DNA from 3 places in the Pseudomonas sp. IT-P74 genome. Region 3 is predicted to be linked to each of the others. Evidence: predicted binding sites of a transcription regulator. Region 3 holds the regulator's gene; each other region holds the start of a gene.
The links. Region 3 encodes FliA, which starts transcription of late flagellar genes. Its sites were predicted from a motif close to CTAAAGTTTNNNNNNNNNNNGCCGNTAA; they were not measured.
Positions count from the first base shown of each region.

Region 1 (5,153 bases), on a different contig from region 3:
GCTTGAGCGTCATGGTCTGCTCGGGGCCCTCGGCCCAGACGAATTCGCTGGTCGGGATGATGCCGTCGTCCGCCACGTCCATGCCAAACGAGTCTTCGCTGAAACGCACGATGTAGTGGCCGGTCTTGCGGTTGAGGCCGACAAAACCTTTGAGTTGGTCGGCAGCCTGGCAGATGAGCTGGGAAGTGATGCGCATGGTAAACCCCGCAATGGTGATCGTTGGTTTGCACGCAGGGCCCGCGTTTCCCTCTGCCGGGGAAATTGCAGCGCCCCAGCGTACTGCAAACGAGCGCACAAAAGCGCTGACGAAAATCAGCTTTAGACAGCTTTTTGTCGGTCTGGCGATAGCGTCTGCAAAGATGACTTGTTAAAAGGGACCGCCCACTCATTGCGAAAGGATCTCGAGCATGTCCGCAACCTTTACCAAAAGCGCCCTGTTACTGAGCCTGTTGCTCGGCCTCGGCCACGCACAGGCCGCCAGCGAACCAGCACCCTCGGCACTGGCGACCCGCCTGGGCATTCCGCATCCAGCGGTAATCGCCCACCGGGGCGCGTCGTTCGATGCGCCGGAATCCACCGCCGCCGCCTATAAGACTGCCCGCGACCTGGGCGCCGACTACCTGGAACTGGATCTGCAGCGCAGTAAGGATGGCGTGCTGTTTGCCCTGCACGACAACAATCTGCAACGCACCACCGACGTCGCCAGCAAATTCCCCGAGCGCAAGGACAGCCCCGCCAATGCGTTCACCATGGCCGAACTGAAAACCCTGGACGCGGGCAGCTGGTTCAATGCCGCGTACCCGGATCGCGCACGTCCAGCCTTCGCGGGTCTGAAGATTTTGACCCTTGATGAAATCATCGACATCGCCGAGGGCAACAGCCTGCACAAGCCCGGCCTGTACATCGAGACCAAGGAGCCCAAGCAGTTCCCCGGCATCGAACACGACCTCAAGGAAAAACTTCAGGACCGTGGCTGGCTGAGCCCGACCGGTTCGAAACTGGCGAAAAGCGAGTTGGCGGTCGGCCAGGGCAAAGGCAAGGTGGTCCTGCAGACCTTCGAGAAGAGCAGCCTCGAACTGCTGCAAAAGGAAATGCCGAAGGTGCCGAAGATCCTGCTGCTGTGGGTCGGCGAAGGCAGTATCGAACCCAACTCCAAAGTGACATTCGCCGAGTCCGGCGAAAAGGATAAAGCCGCTTACTACGCCAAACAGCAACCGAAGGACAAGGCCGAGTTCCAGAATTGGGTCGACTACGCCAAGGCCCAGGGCGCCATCGGCACCGGCCCGTCCGCCGCACTGACCCAGGGTGGCGACCAGAGCTACTCGGATCTGGTGCAACCCTGGATGAACCAGTACACCCACGACCAGGGCCTGTTGGTGCACGTCTACACCATCGACGATGCGGTGGACTACCGGAAAGTCATGGACGCCGGTGTCGACGGCATCTTCACCAATCGCGCCAGTGAGTTGTTGAAGTTCTATAAACGCTCGGCGGCGAGTGTCGATCAGGTGTTGAAGAACAACGGCTATTGAGCCACCGAGGTGCCTGCATCGCGAGCAGGCTCGCTCCTACAGGGATTGATGCAGGACATGTCGAGGGATTTAAGGGTGGATTAAGTTACACAGGCTAACCTGATCTCACTTGAACGGATCACCCAAGGAAAGAAGCCCATGAAGACCCTGACTGCTTTGTTTACCGCTGCAACCCTGACCCTCAGCGCCGGCCTGGCCCAGGCCGATGTGCGGGTCGATCAGATCCCGCAACTGGTCAAGGACGGCAAGATCAAGCCACTGGAAGACCTGAACAAGATCGCCCTGGATCTGCACCCGGGTGCAACGATTACCAAGACCGAGCTGGACAACCACTTCAACGGTTACGAGTACGAAGTCGAACTGCGTGACGCCAAGAACGTCGAGTGGGATGTGGACATCGATGCCTCCAACGGCAAGGTCCTGGAAAACAAACAGGACACGTAATCGCGAAACAGACAAAAGCCGCACGATGGGAACATCGTGCGGCTTTTGCGTTTTCGGGGTTCAAGCGCTCAGGCGCGCCGTCACCTCGTTCAACTGCCCCGACAAGCCGTGCAGGTTGGTGCTGGCCGCTTCAGTGCGCTGCACGTTGTCCAGGTTGGTGCTGGCGATACTCGTGATCTCGGTGAGGTTGCGCGAGATGTCTTCGGCCACCGAGGTCTGCTCTTCGGCGGCAGTGGCGATCTGGCGGTTCATGTCACGGATGGCTTCCACGGCCAGGGTGATGCGCTCGAGCATGGCGCCGGCCTCCGTCACTTGCTGCACGCTTTGTTCGCTGCGCGACTGACCGCTTTCAATCGCCTGGGCCGCTTCGATTGCACCGGTCTGCACGGTCTGGATGATCTGGTTGATCTCGATGATCGACGCCGCCGTGCGCTGGGCCAGGCTGCGCACTTCATCGGCCACCACCGCGAATCCGCGTCCGGCCTCACCGGCGCGGGCCGCTTCGATGGCGGCGTTGAGCGCCAGCAGGTTGGTCTGCTCGGCGATGCCGCGAATCACTTCCAGGACTTTGCCAATGCGTCCGCTGTCGGTTTCCAGTTGGCGGATGACCGTGGCGGTGTTGGCGATTTCGCCGCGCATTTGGGTGATGGTGTGGATGGTGCCCTGCATGACTTTTTCGCCCTGCTGGGCGGACTGGTCGGCATCGTCGGCGGCCCGCGCCGCTTCGGCGGCATGACGGGCGACTTCCTGTGCGGTAGCGGACATTTCGTTCATCGCCGTGGCCACCTGATCGGTGCGGTTGAACTGCTCGTTGGTGCCGCCGGCCATCAGGGTGGCGATCGAATTCAACTCACCGCTGGCGCTGTCCAGGTCCGACGCGCTGCGCTGTAAACGGCTGAAGGTTTCGGCGAGGAAATCGCGCAGGGTGTTGGCGGCCATCGCCAGTTTGCCCAACTCGTCCTGACGGGTGCTGGCCACGCGCTCGGCAAAACGCCCCTGGCTGAGTTGCGCCACGTATTCGATCAGTTTGCGGATCGGCTCGACCAGGTTACGGTTGACCAGCCACAGGCTCAGCAGGCCGATCAGCAGCCCCGAAACCAGCATCACGACCAGCCCCAGCAACACCGTGCGATCGGCACTGGCGCTGATCAGTGTCGATTGTTCAGCGCCCTGCTTGCGCAACTCACTGACCAGTTCACTCATCTGATCGCTGGCGGCGCGGTCCACGCCCTTGACCGCCGCGTCGCCCGCCGCCGGGTCACCACCGGCGGCCACGAACGCGTCCCGGCCCTTCTGATAGGCCGCGCCCAACTGACGATGTTCGTCACGCAAGCGCTCGATTCGGCTCTTGAGTGGCGGCTCGATGCCCTTCTGCGCGGCCAGCTCGCCGAGGATGTTTTGCACATCGCGCTGACGCTCCTCGAATTGCCCCCAGTACTTGCTCAGGTCCGCCGGTTGCTTGCCGCGCAGCAGGACGTTTTTCCACTCCTGCACCTGCACCTTGAATTGCAGGTTGGCTTCATCGATCAATTGCGAGGTGTGCAGCGGGCCTTCGATCAGATTGGCGTAGTTCTGCACGCCGCTGGACAGGAAGTGAAAGCACGCCAGGGCGATCAACAGCATCGCCAGCAGACTGCCGCTCAGCAGGGCAAGAATTTGTGCTCTCAGGGACTTTTGCAAAAGCATCGCAGGGTACTCATGACAGGAATGAGGCACGCCCGTTAAGGCGTGAAAAGTGTCCGGACATCCCTGTCTGCGGTCCCGGCCGAGGCCGACGGCGCGCAACTCAACCCAAGCGTGATCGGCTAGCCAGAGCGGTTCTTGAGAATATCCCGACCGTCGGTAGAACAATTTTTTGCGTTATTTTCCTGTCACAAAAACGTCACCCCCGCTTGCAATGATGCCGCTCAAGTGAATCTGTAAAACATGTGACAGGCGCCTCCCCTTGCGAGTCCTCATGAACCACAGCATCGATCAAAGCCATCGCGACACGGATCTGTTCGGCCTGCTTTACGGTTTCAGCTTTCGCCCCGGTGAGGCCGGTCGGGAAATCAATTCCGCCGAGGCCTTGCAGTACCTGCAACAACCGGGAAGCAACGAGCAATTTCTCTGGCTGCACCTGAACCTGGCCCACGCCGCGTGCGAGCGCTGGATGAAAAGCCATCTGGAATTGCCCGAGGAGTTTTTCGAAGCGCTGCACGAAGGCTCGCGCTCGACGCGTATCGAACATGTCGACTCCGCGTTGCTGGCGGTGGTCAACGATGTGGTGTTCAACCTCAGCAACATGGTCTCCTCGGATGTCTCGACCCTGTGGGTGTGCGCCCGCAGCCAATTGATCATCAGCGCCCGCCTGCAACCGCTGCACTCGGTGGACAAATTGCGCTCGTCGGTGAAGGCCCGGGAATGCTTTCGTTCCCCGCTGGAGTTGCTGGTGCATCTGCTGCGCGACCAGGGTGAAGTGCTGACCCAGATCGTGCGCAAGACCAGCCAGAGCGTGGATCAGATCGAAGATGAATTGCTGTCCTCGCGGCTGTCGACCAACCGCGCCGAACTGGGCGCCAATCGCCGGGTGCTGGTGCGATTGCAACGGCTGCTGGCGCTGGAACCGGGCTCATTGCTGCGCCTGCTCAACCGGCCGCCGCAATGGCTGCAAAAGGAAGACGTGAAGGAGTTGCGCAAATCCACCGAGGAGTTCGCGCTGATCATCAACGACCTCACGGCGCTGGGTGAGCGGATCAAGCTGTTGCAGGAGGAGATCGCCGCCAACATCAACGAACAGACCAACCGCACCCTATTCACCCTGACGGTGGTGACGGTGCTGGCGCTACCGATCAACATCATTGCCGGTTTCTTCGGTATGAACGTCGGCGGCATTCCGCTGGCCGATGATCCGCAGGGTTTCTGGGTCTTGGTGGTGCTGGTGGCGACCTTTACCGTGATCGCCGGGCGCTGGGCGTTTCGCAAGCAGCGGGATTACTGACGCCTGCTAACTCTCTCGCCACAAAAACGGTACTTAGCAAACTTCGCGAGTCACCAGCATCCGCTCCCGAACCACGTCATATGCCCAGTGGTAGACGTAGGTGTACGGCAGGAAGAACAGCAACACACCGATATCCAGCAGGAACGCTTGCCACAGACTGACATTCAGCCACCAGGCGATCAGCGGTACGCCCAGGG
Region 1 covers NZ_CATKQD010000066.1:369,943-375,095, reverse strand. Annotated here, with positions in the region: gene ACM6J5_RS24125 (DUF2025 family protein) at 1-196, opposite strand, end outside; gene ACM6J5_RS24120 (glycerophosphodiester phosphodiesterase) at 408-1,532, shown strand; gene ACM6J5_RS24115 (PepSY domain-containing protein) at 1,671-1,976, shown strand; gene ACM6J5_RS24110 (methyl-accepting chemotaxis protein) at 2,037-3,662, opposite strand; gene ACM6J5_RS24105 (transporter) at 3,934-4,956, shown strand; gene ACM6J5_RS24100 (multidrug/biocide efflux PACE transporter) at 4,990-5,153, opposite strand, start outside.
Region 1: a site for FliA is predicted at 3,775-3,802, ahead of ACM6J5_RS24110 (methyl-accepting chemotaxis protein). Genes of this name have one in related genera too.

Region 2 (5,153 bases), on a different contig from region 3:
CGCAAGACCATCAGTCGTGGTGGTGGTCTTGACCGAAGAGTTGGCCAGGATGTCCTTGAGGCTCAAACCACTGGTGGAATCGGTAACACTCATCTGAGTCGCCCCTTATCACTGACCGAGGGTCAGGACCTTCTGCATCATGGTTTTGGCGGTGTTCATCATTTCGGCGTTGGTCTGGAACGAACGGCTCGCGGAAATCATGTCGGCCATTTCTTCAACCACGTTGACGTTCGGGTAGTAGACGTAACCCTTGGCATCGGCCGCCGGATGGTTCGGCTCGTAGCGCGCTTCGAGGTTGCTCTGGTCTTCGACCACACCCAGCACCTGCACGCCCTCACCGGCGGCGTCCTGGCTCTGGAACAGCGAGTCGCTGCCGCCGCTCTGCCCGCCCTGGAACATGGTGGCGAATACCGGGTGGCGCGCACGGTAGGTCTGGTCGATGCTCGACGAGACGGTCTCGGCGTTGGCGATGTTCGAAGCGACGGTGTTCAAGCGCGTGGTCTGCGCACTCATGCCGCTACCGGCAATGTTGAAAACACTGGATAGAGACATGGCTTACTCTCCGCGCAGGGCTGACACCAGCCCTTTGAATTTGCTGTTGAGCAGGGTGAAGCTGGCCTGGAAGCCGATCGCGTTTTCCGCGTAGTTCGACTGTTCAAGTTGAGCATCCACGGTGTTCTGGTCGATCGACGGTTGCATCGGCGTGCGATACAGCAACGATTCGTCGCCATTGCCCAGGCCTTCAGCCTCGATATGACGGCTGTTGGTCATGTTCAAGGCGAAGGTGCCGCTTTTGGTTTTCTCGTTCTGCTCGGCGAGCACTTTCGAGAAGTCCAGGTCCCGAGCCTTGTAGTTCGGGGTATCGGCGTTGGCAATGTTATTGGCCAGGACTTCGGCACGCTGGGCGCGGAAGCCCAGGGCTTGTTCGTGGATACCGAGCGCTTTATCGAAGCTGATGCTCATGTCGGGAAACCTTCGGGTGACCTGATTTTTCGTAGGATCAACTTAGCAAGCCCCATGCCAATTCAAAAACCCCCGAAAACCGGGGCTTTCCCGGACATGGCAACGCGGCAATGCCAGAAAAGCGGCAACGGTTTTCCGCCGCATGCCGCTTTTCTGCCGCCTCCTCACCCTTTCAGAACACCACCGGCCACTGTGGGAGCGAGCCTGCTCGCGATAGCGGTTTATCTGGCAACGTTGAGTTCAACTGTCAGGACGCCATCGCGAGCAGGCTCGCTCCTACAGGAGAATGCAGTGCTGGCGAAAAATCAGCAGACAAAAAAACGGGAGCCCCTGAGGACTCCCGTTTTTTTGACAACACCAACAGAATCACTTCGCCTGGTAAATGATCCCCGGGCTGCACTGGACCATCTGGTAATGATCCGGCAAGCCGTTCAGCGCTTCGGAAGCACCGAGGAATAGATAACCGCCCGGCTTCAACGTGCTGTGGATGCGCAACAGGATGTCCTTCTTCACCTCGGCGGAGAAGTAGATCAACACGTTGCGGCAAAACACGATGTCGAACTTGCCGAGGGCCGCATAGCTGTCCAGCAGGTTGAACGAGCGAAATTCCACACGGCTCTTGATCGGTGCCTTGATCGCCCAGCGCCCCGGCCCTTTCGGGTCGAAGTAACGCTGCAGCCGCTCAGGCGACAGACCGCGGCCGATGGCCAGGCTGTCGTACTCGCCGGTCTTGCAGTTGTTCAGCATGGTGCCGGACAGGTCGGTGGCAACAATCTGCACCCCCATCCGCAACTGGCCCATGTTGACCCGTTCGAACTCGTCGATGGACATCGACAGCGAATACGGTTCCTGGCCCGACGAGCACGCTGCCGACCAGATGCGCAGGCGCTGGCCGGGACTGGCCTTGATCGCTTCGGGCAGTACCTTGTTCTTCAAGACTTCAAACGGGTAAGTGTCACGAAACCACAGGGTTTCGTTGGTGGTCATGGCATCCACCACCTGCTCGCGCAAACCGCTACGCGGCTGGGTCTGCATGCGCTGAACCAGTTCCCCCAAAGACTTGATGCCTTGCTGTTCCATCAGTTTATTGAGACGGCTGGAGACCAGGTACTGCTTGTTTTCACCGAGCAAAATGCCACAGGCTTTTTCCAGGAATACCCGGAACTGTTCGAAATCCAAATTACCCGTAGACAATGATGCCGCCTCTTAAATCGTGTTGACTGCCAGGGACACGGGCCCCTGGCTGATATCTGCTGCTTTGATCCGGTCGACTACCCGGGATGCCAGGTCATCAGGACGGAACTTGGCCAGGAAGTCATCGGCACCGACCTTCTTGACCATCGCCTGATTGAATACCCCCGACAACGAAGTATGCAGGATGATATGAAGCTTTTGCATGCGCGGGTCGTTGCGGATTTCCGCCGTCAGGGTGTACCCGTCCATCTCCGGCATCTCGATGTCGGAGATCATCATCAGGAACTCTTCTTCCGGCTTCTTGCCCTCGTCGACCAGTTTGCGCAGGTAGTCCAGCGCCTGCCGACCATCGTTCAACGCCACCACTTCGACGCCGACCGTTTGCAGGCAACGCGTGACCTGCTTGCGCGCCACCGACGAGTCGTCGACCGTCAGCACGCGCAACGAAAGCGCCTTGTGCTGGGTTTCGACATCCACCACACCGACGGAAATCGCTTCCGGCGTCGGCGCCACTTCCGCCAGCACCTTCTCGACGTCGATGATTTCGACCAACTGATTGTCGACCCGCGTCACCGCCGTCAGGTAATGATCGCGCCCGGTTCCCTTGGGCGGCGGATGGATCTCCTCCCAGTTCATGTTGACGATGCGTTCCACCGAACGCACCAGGAAACCCTGGGTCTTGGTGTTGTACTCCGTGATGATCACGAAGGGGTTGTGCTTGTCCTTCAACGCGCCGGAGCCGGTCGCCATCGCCAGATCAAGGATCGGAATGGTCGCCCCCCGGATGTTCGCCACGCCGCACACGACAGGACTGGACTTGGGCATCAGTGTCAGTTTGGGACATTGCAGCACCTCCCGAACCTTGAACACGTTGATCCCGTACAGCTGCTGGCCGTCGAGACGGAACAACAACAGCTCAAGGCGATTCTGCCCCACCAGTTGCGTGCGCTGGTTTACCGAATCCATTACACCAGCCATGCCAGACTCCTACGCCAACGCCAAGTGTTGTTGCGACGTGCCTTCATCACTAAACGGCACGGCGCTTGCTTTTTTAATCGTTATGAACACAGAACCGACATTTTTTCGACGCCTGACCACACCCTACCGCAAACGGCTCGGCGTGCTGGCGGCTGTTTGCCTGTTCAACGCTGGCAGCCCTGCCCTTGCTGACGCGGTTACCTTGCCTGACATGCTTATCGGCGTCACTCAGGGCTTTCTTGAATTCACCGTAGAAGACTATCTGGCTACCAGTCAAACGGAGGGTCGCTACGAGATCCAGGTCAACCCGCTCGATCCGCGCATGCACATGCCCATGTGCGACAAGGAATTGACAGCAACGCTCGAGAGTCCCAAGCCGCTGGGACGGGTCACGGTCAAGGTTCGCTGCGAGGGCGCGTCTCCCTGGACCGTCTTCGTACCCGCTCAAGTCCGCCTGTTTCGCGATGTCGTGACCAGCGCCCGGCCACTGCGCCGCGCCGCCATTGTCGAGCCTGGGGATGTGGTCTTGCGCGAGCGCGATATCAGCTTGATCAGCCAGGGCTACCTGACCTCCCTCGATCAGGCGATCGGGCAGCGACTGACCCGACCAATGGTCACCGATCAGGTGATTACCCTGGTGAACATCGAACAGGCCGAAGTCATCCGCAAGGGCGATCAGGTGGTGATCACCGCCCGCAGCGGCACCCTCAGCGTGCGCATGCCCGGCGAAGCGCTGTCAAACGGCAGCCTGAGCGAACAGATCCGGGTGAAAAACCTCAATTCCCAACGAGTCATCAAGGCGCAGGTCATGGCGCCGGGGCAGGTGGAAGTGTCCATGTAAGGTCCTCTGTTGATCGGAATGTGGCGCTTGCCGCGGCTGTTCCCTAGACTGTGCTCCATGCAGGGCAAGCGCTGACGCGCGCAAGGTTCATTGATAAATGAGCCTAAAGTTTTCCAGGGAATGGCCGAAACCATGGCAAGCGTCCAAATTCCCAGAGGTTTTTTATCATGGTCATTGATTTCAGCCGTTTGAACAGCTCCTCGTCCCTGACGGGCAGTACACGTACCAGCGCCAGCAAGGAAAGCGCCGAGGCCGGCAAATCCGCGCCGCTGGAGTCCGCGGCCGAACAGGCCGGTACCGTCAAAAGCGGGGAATCGGTACATCTCAGCAATGAGGCTCAACAGTTGCAGAAGGTCACTGACAAGCTGCGCGATCAGCCTGCCGTCGACAACGCCCGCGTGGCCGAGTTGAAAGCAGCGATTGCCGATGGCAGCTATAAAGTCGACAGCAACCGTGTAGCCAGCAAACTGCTCAACTTCGAAGCCCAGCGCTAGGCCACCGCCGGCGCCAGGCTTTTGGACGCTTAAAACCCAAGGCCAGCCATGCACGACACAAATTTACTGCAACTGATCACCGACGACTTTGCTCCAGCGCAACACTTGCTGGAACTCCTGCAGACCGAATCCCTCGCATTGCATGGCCGCGACATGCCATTGCTCGAGAACATCCTGGCGCAGAAACAGGCATTGGTCGTTTTGCTCGAACAGCACGGCCGCAAGCGCAGTGAAATCCTCGCCAGCCTCAACCTGCCGACCAACCGCGGCGGTCTCGAGCAATTGGCCGGCCAGTCGAGCATTGGCGAGCAGTTGCTGGCGCAAAGTGACGTGCTGACCGATCTCCTGGCCCAGTGCCAGGCCATCAACGCCAACAACGGCCAGTCGATCCTCACTCAGCAGGCCGCGACGGCCACCCAGCTGAAAATCCTCACCGGCGGTGAAACCCCGGCGCTTTACGATGCCAGCGGAACATTCTCCAAGCTTGCCAAGCCGCGCCCGCTCAGTCAGGCATGAGCCGGTCAATGCCCCCGCTCTATCAAGACGCGCAACATACTGGCAAACTGCTAGCTTGCCGTAGTCAAATTTTGTCTGGAGATTGATTAACCGTGTCCAATGCCTTATCCGTGGATGATGCTCCGCAGCCACCCAAGGTGCTCTCCACGCCCTTGGAAATCTCCAGC
Region 2 covers NZ_CATKQD010000033.1:393,583-398,735, forward strand. Annotated here, with positions in the region: gene flgD (flagellar hook assembly protein FlgD) at 1-93, opposite strand, end outside; gene flgC (flagellar basal body rod protein FlgC) at 109-552, opposite strand; gene flgB (flagellar basal body rod protein FlgB) at 556-963, opposite strand; gene cheR (protein-glutamate O-methyltransferase CheR) at 1,330-2,157, opposite strand; gene ACM6J5_RS18225 (chemotaxis protein CheV) at 2,170-3,135, opposite strand; gene flgA (flagellar basal body P-ring formation chaperone FlgA) at 3,218-3,976, shown strand; gene flgM (flagellar biosynthesis anti-sigma factor FlgM) at 4,144-4,470, shown strand; gene ACM6J5_RS18240 (flagella synthesis protein FlgN) at 4,519-4,986, shown strand; gene ACM6J5_RS18245 (flagellar brake protein) at 5,079-5,153, shown strand, end outside.
Region 2: a site for FliA is predicted at 4,080-4,107, ahead of flgM (flagellar biosynthesis anti-sigma factor FlgM). Genes of this name have one in related genera too.

Region 3 (5,153 bases):
ATCAATCGCCAGATGTTCGCCTCGCCCAAGGCGCTGGCGGTAGCAGCCGGTTTGATGGCGGTCATGGGCCTGGTGCCCGGCATGCCGCACTTCTCGTTCCTGAGCATGGCGGCCCTGGCGGCCGGTGGTGCTTATCTGTTCTGGAAAAAGCAGAACGTCGCCAAGGTGCAGGCCCTGCAAGAGGTCAAGCGCCAGCAGGAGTTGCTGCCGTCGCCGGCCCGTGCCCAGGAAACCAAGGAGCTTGGCTGGGATGACGTGACGCCGATCGACATGATCGGCCTGGAAGTGGGTTATCGCCTGATTCCATTGGTGGACCGCAACCAGGGCGGCCAGTTGCTGGCGCGGATCAAGGGCGTTCGCAAGAAGCTGTCCCAGGATCTGGGCTTCCTGATGCCCACGGTGCATATCCGCGACAACCTCGACCTGGCGCCAAGTGCCTATCGCCTGACCCTCATGGGGGTGATCCTGGCCGAGGCGGAGATCTACCCGGATCGCGAGCTGGCGATCAACCCGGGGCAGGTCTACGGCACGCTCAATGGTATTACCGCCAAAGATCCGGCTTTCGGCCTGGAGGCGGTCTGGATCGAAATCAGCCAGCGCGCCCAGGCGCAATCCCTCGGCTATACCGTGGTCGATGCCAGTACAGTAGTGGCTACCCACTTGAACCAGATACTCTACAAGCATTCCAGTGAACTGATCGGTCACGAAGAAGTGCAGCAACTCATGCAATTGCTGGCCAAAAGCTCGCCGAAACTGGCCGAGGAACTGGTGCCGGGCGTGGTTTCGCTGTCGCAGTTGCTCAAGGTGCTGCAAGCGCTGCTGGCCGAACAAGTACCTGTACGCGATATCCGCAGCATTGCCGAGGCGATCGCCAACAATGCCGCCAAGAGTCAAGATACCGCCGCGCTGGTGGCTGCCGTGCGGGTTGGCGTATCCCGTGCAATCGTCCAAAGCATTGTAGGCACTGAGTCGCAGCTGCCAGTCATCACGCTGGAGCCAAGGTTGGAACAGATATTGCTCAATAGTCTGCAGAAGGCAGGACAAGGCTCGGAAGAGGGTGTTCTGCTGGAGCCAAGCATGGCTGAGAAGCTGCAACGTTCGTTGATCGACGCGGCGCAGCGTCAGGAGATGCAAGGTCAGCCGGTGATTCTGCTGGTGGCCGGTCCGGTTCGCGCGATGCTCTCGCGATTCGGCCGGCTCGCAGTCCCGGGTTTGCACGTGTTGGCTTACCAGGAAATCCCTGACAACAAGCAAGTGACCATCGTTGCGACAGTAGGGCCCAACGGCTGAGGTAGTGGTTTATGCAAGTTAAGCGTTTTTTCGCCGCCGATATGCGTCAGGCCATGAAGCTGGTTCGCGATGAGCTGGGCGCTGATGCCGCCATCATTGGCAACCGCCGGATCGCCGGGGGTGTCGAATTGACGGCTGCGCTGGATTACAAGCTGTCGGCCCTGGCGCCGCGGGTCCCGAACATGGAGCTCGAAGACGAGCTGCGCAAGACTCAGTCGCGGATCGTCACTGCCCAGGCCGAATTGAGCCTGCGTGGCGATGGCGAGAGCGACAACGCAACCAATCGCCAGTTGTTCGCCGGCTTGCCGTTGACCGCCGCCGAGCCGCTGATGGAACCGACCTACGCCGAACCTCGTCGCCCCGCGCCGGCCGCTGCGCCAGCGTCCGGTGGCGTGGATCCGCGGGCGTTTGACTCGATGCGTTTCGAGCTCAACAGCCTGCGCGAACTCATGGAAGTCCAACTCGGCTCCCTGGCCTGGAATCAGCTGCAAGGCAGCCGTCCGGACCAGGCCAACCTCTGGCGTCGCCTGCAACGCATTGGCCTGTCCGGCCCGCTGTCGCGCGACCTGCTGGCGATGATCAGCGAAATCGAAGAGCCTCGTCAGGCCTGGCGCATGTTGCTGGCGCACCTGGCGCGCATGATCGTTACCCCGGAAGTCGAGCCGCTGGAAGAGGGCGGTGTGATTGCCATGGTCGGCCCTGCCGGCATGGGCAAGACCACCACCCTGGCCAAGCTGGCCGCCCGCTACGTGCTCAAGTACGGCGCGCAGAACATCGCGCTGGTGAGCATGGACAGCTTCCGCATCGGTGCCCAGGAGCAGCTCAAGACCCTGGGGCGCATTCTCAATGTGTCGGTGACCCACGTCGATCCGGGCCAGTCCCTGGTGCAGGCCCTGGAACCACTGTTGCGCAAGCGCGTGGTGCTGATCGATACCGCCGGCCTGCAGGCCAGCGATCCGGCCCTGCGCATGCAGCTCGAAAGCCTGGCCGGTCGTGGCATCCGCTCGAAAAATTATCTGGTCCTGGCAACCACCAGCCAGAAACAGGTTCTAACGGCCGCTTATCACAGTTACAAGCGTTGCGGGCTCGCCGGCTGCATCCTGACTAAACTGGATGAAACGGCAAGTCTGGGCGAGGTGTTGAGCCTGGCCATCAGTCATGAATTGCCGGTGGCTTACCTGACCGATGGCCCGCGGATCCCGGATGATTTGCATCTGCCGCGTCGTCATCAGTTGGTCAGCCGCGCCGTGAGCGTGCAAATGCAGGAAGAACCCAGCGAAGAAGCCATGGCTGACATGTTCGCTGACATCTACCACAGCCCGACCAAGCAGGTTGGCTGAGGTATTAATGAACAGTTTTTGTACCTACATCGATGGTCTGCCATGCATTGTTCCGTTTGTGAACGCGCAGCCAGTAATGTGGCCTCCGTCTATGCAAGACAAGGTAAAGAAATAACATGGGCAGCATGCATCCCGTACAGGTGATCGCGGTGACCGGCGGCAAAGGTGGCGTCGGGAAAACTAATGTGTCAGTGAACTTGTCCCTGGCTTTGGCCGAGCTTGGCCGGCGCGTCATGCTGTTGGACGCGGACCTTGGACTGGCGAACGTCGACGTTCTGCTGGGCCTGACACCCAAACGTACCCTGGCCGACGTGATCGAAGGCCGCTGCGAACTGCGCGATGTATTGCTGCAGGGACCCGGCGGCATCCGTATCGTTCCGGCCGCATCCGGCACTCAGAGCATGGTGCATCTGAGCCCCGCGCAACACGCCGGCCTGATCCAGGCCTTCAGTGATATCGGCGACAACCTCGACGTACTGGTGATCGACACCGCTGCGGGCATTGGGGACTCGGTAGTCAGTTTCGTTCGCGCCGCCCAGGAAGTGCTGCTGGTGGTGTGCGACGAGCCGACTTCGATTACCGATGCCTATGCCTTGATCAAGTTGCTGAACCGCGACTACGGCATGAACCGCTTCCGCGTCCTGGCCAACATGGCCCAGAGCCCGCAGGAAGGACGCAACCTGTTCGCCAAGTTGACCAAGGTCACGGATCGCTTCCTCGATGTCGCCTTACAATACGTCGGCGCGGTGCCCTACGACGAAAGCGTGCGCAAGGCCGTGCAGAAGCAGCGCGCCGTCTACGAGGCCTTCCCGCGTTCCAAGTGCTCGCTGGCGTTCAAGGCCATCGCGCAGAAGGTCGATACCTGGCCGCTGCCCGCCAACCCGCGCGGGCACCTGGAGTTTTTCGTCGAGCGGCTTGTGCAGCAGACAGCAGGACCTGTTCTATGACAGCCAGCGGCTACAACCTCTACAAAAAGTCGGCACGCGATGCGCAGTACGAGCTGATCGAGCGTTACGCGCCGCTGGTTAAACGCATTGCCTACCACTTGCTGGCGCGATTGCCGGCCAGTGTCCAGGTTGAAGACCTGATCCAGGCCGGGATGATCGGCCTGCTTGAAGTATCGACCAAATATGACGCCAGCAAAGGCGCCAGTTTCGAAACGTACGCGGGCATACGAATCCGCGGCGCCATGCTCGATGAGGTGCGCAAGGGGGACTGGGCGCCACGTTCGGTTCACCGCAATACGCGGATGGTCAGCGATGCCATTCGCTCGATTGAAGCGAAAACCGGCCGTGATGCTAAAGATCACGAAGTTGCGGCCGAACTCCAATTGAGTCTCGATGATTACTACGGGATTTTGAACGACACCCTGGGCAGCCGGCTGTTCAGTTTCGACGACCTTTTGCAGGACGGCGAACACGAGGGGCTGCACGAGGATGGCGCGAGTGCTCATCTCGAGCCGTCACGCGACCTGGAGGATGAACGCTTCCAGGCTGCGCTGGCGGATGCGATTGCCAATTTGCCGGAGCGTGAGCGGCTGGTGTTGGCGCTGTACTACGACGAAGAGTTGAACCTCAAGGAAATCGGTGAGGTCCTGGGGGTCAGCGAATCGCGGGTCAGCCAGTTACACAGCCAGTGCGCGGCCCGTTTGCGGGGGCGTTTGGGGGAGTGGCGAGCGCGCTGAAGGCAGTGTGGGGACACTGCGAACGAGGCTGGTGTGGTGTTGAACTGCGCCGGTCGCGATCTGTTGTGCTCCAGACAGTCATTGAGTGCTTTGCCGGATTGATTGAAATGGCGTGTCCAGGTGCTGGGCGCGTTTAAGACTGCTTGGAGGTCGAATTGGACAAGAACATGAAAATCCTCATCGTTGATGACTTCTCAACGATGCGGCGGATCATCAAGAACCTGCTGCGTGACCTTGGGTTCACCAACACCGTCGAGGCCGACGATGGCACTACCGCCATTCCGGTGCTCAACAGCGGAAGCATCGACTTTCTGGTAACGGACTGGAACATGCCTGGCATGACCGGTATCGATCTGCTGCGCCACGTGCGTGCCGATGAAAAGCTCAAGCACCTGCCGGTGCTGATGGTGACCGCTGAAGCCAAGCGCGAGCAGATCATCGAAGCCGCCCAGGCCGGTGTTAACGGCTATGTGGTCAAACCCTTCACGGCCCAGGCGTTGAAAGAAAAAATCGAGAAGATTTTCGAACGCATCGGTTGATGAATGCGCCACGGGGGAGCTATGGGCAATAACGAAACTTCATTGGGCGACTTTGAATCGACCCTGAAAAAACACGCCGTCGAATTGGTCGAGAGCCTTGAAAAAGGCAAGTTCGGCGACGCGGTGCAATTGATCCATGAGCTCAACCAGACCCGTGACCGTGGCCTGTATCAGGAAGTGGGCAAGCTCACCCGCGAACTGCATAGCGCGATCGTCAATTTCCAGATTGACCCGCACATGCCGCAAGCCGAAGAAGTGTCGCAGATCACCGACGCCACCGAGCGCCTGGGGTACGTGGTC
Region 3 covers NZ_CATKQD010000055.1:238,568-243,720, forward strand. Annotated here, with positions in the region: gene flhA (flagellar biosynthesis protein FlhA) at 1-1,290, shown strand, start outside; gene flhF (flagellar biosynthesis protein FlhF) at 1,302-2,630, shown strand; gene fleN (flagellar synthesis regulator FleN) at 2,747-3,577, shown strand; gene fliA (RNA polymerase sigma factor FliA) at 3,574-4,314, shown strand; gene ACM6J5_RS21475 (chemotaxis response regulator CheY) at 4,482-4,853, shown strand; gene ACM6J5_RS21480 (protein phosphatase CheZ) at 4,875-5,153, shown strand, end outside.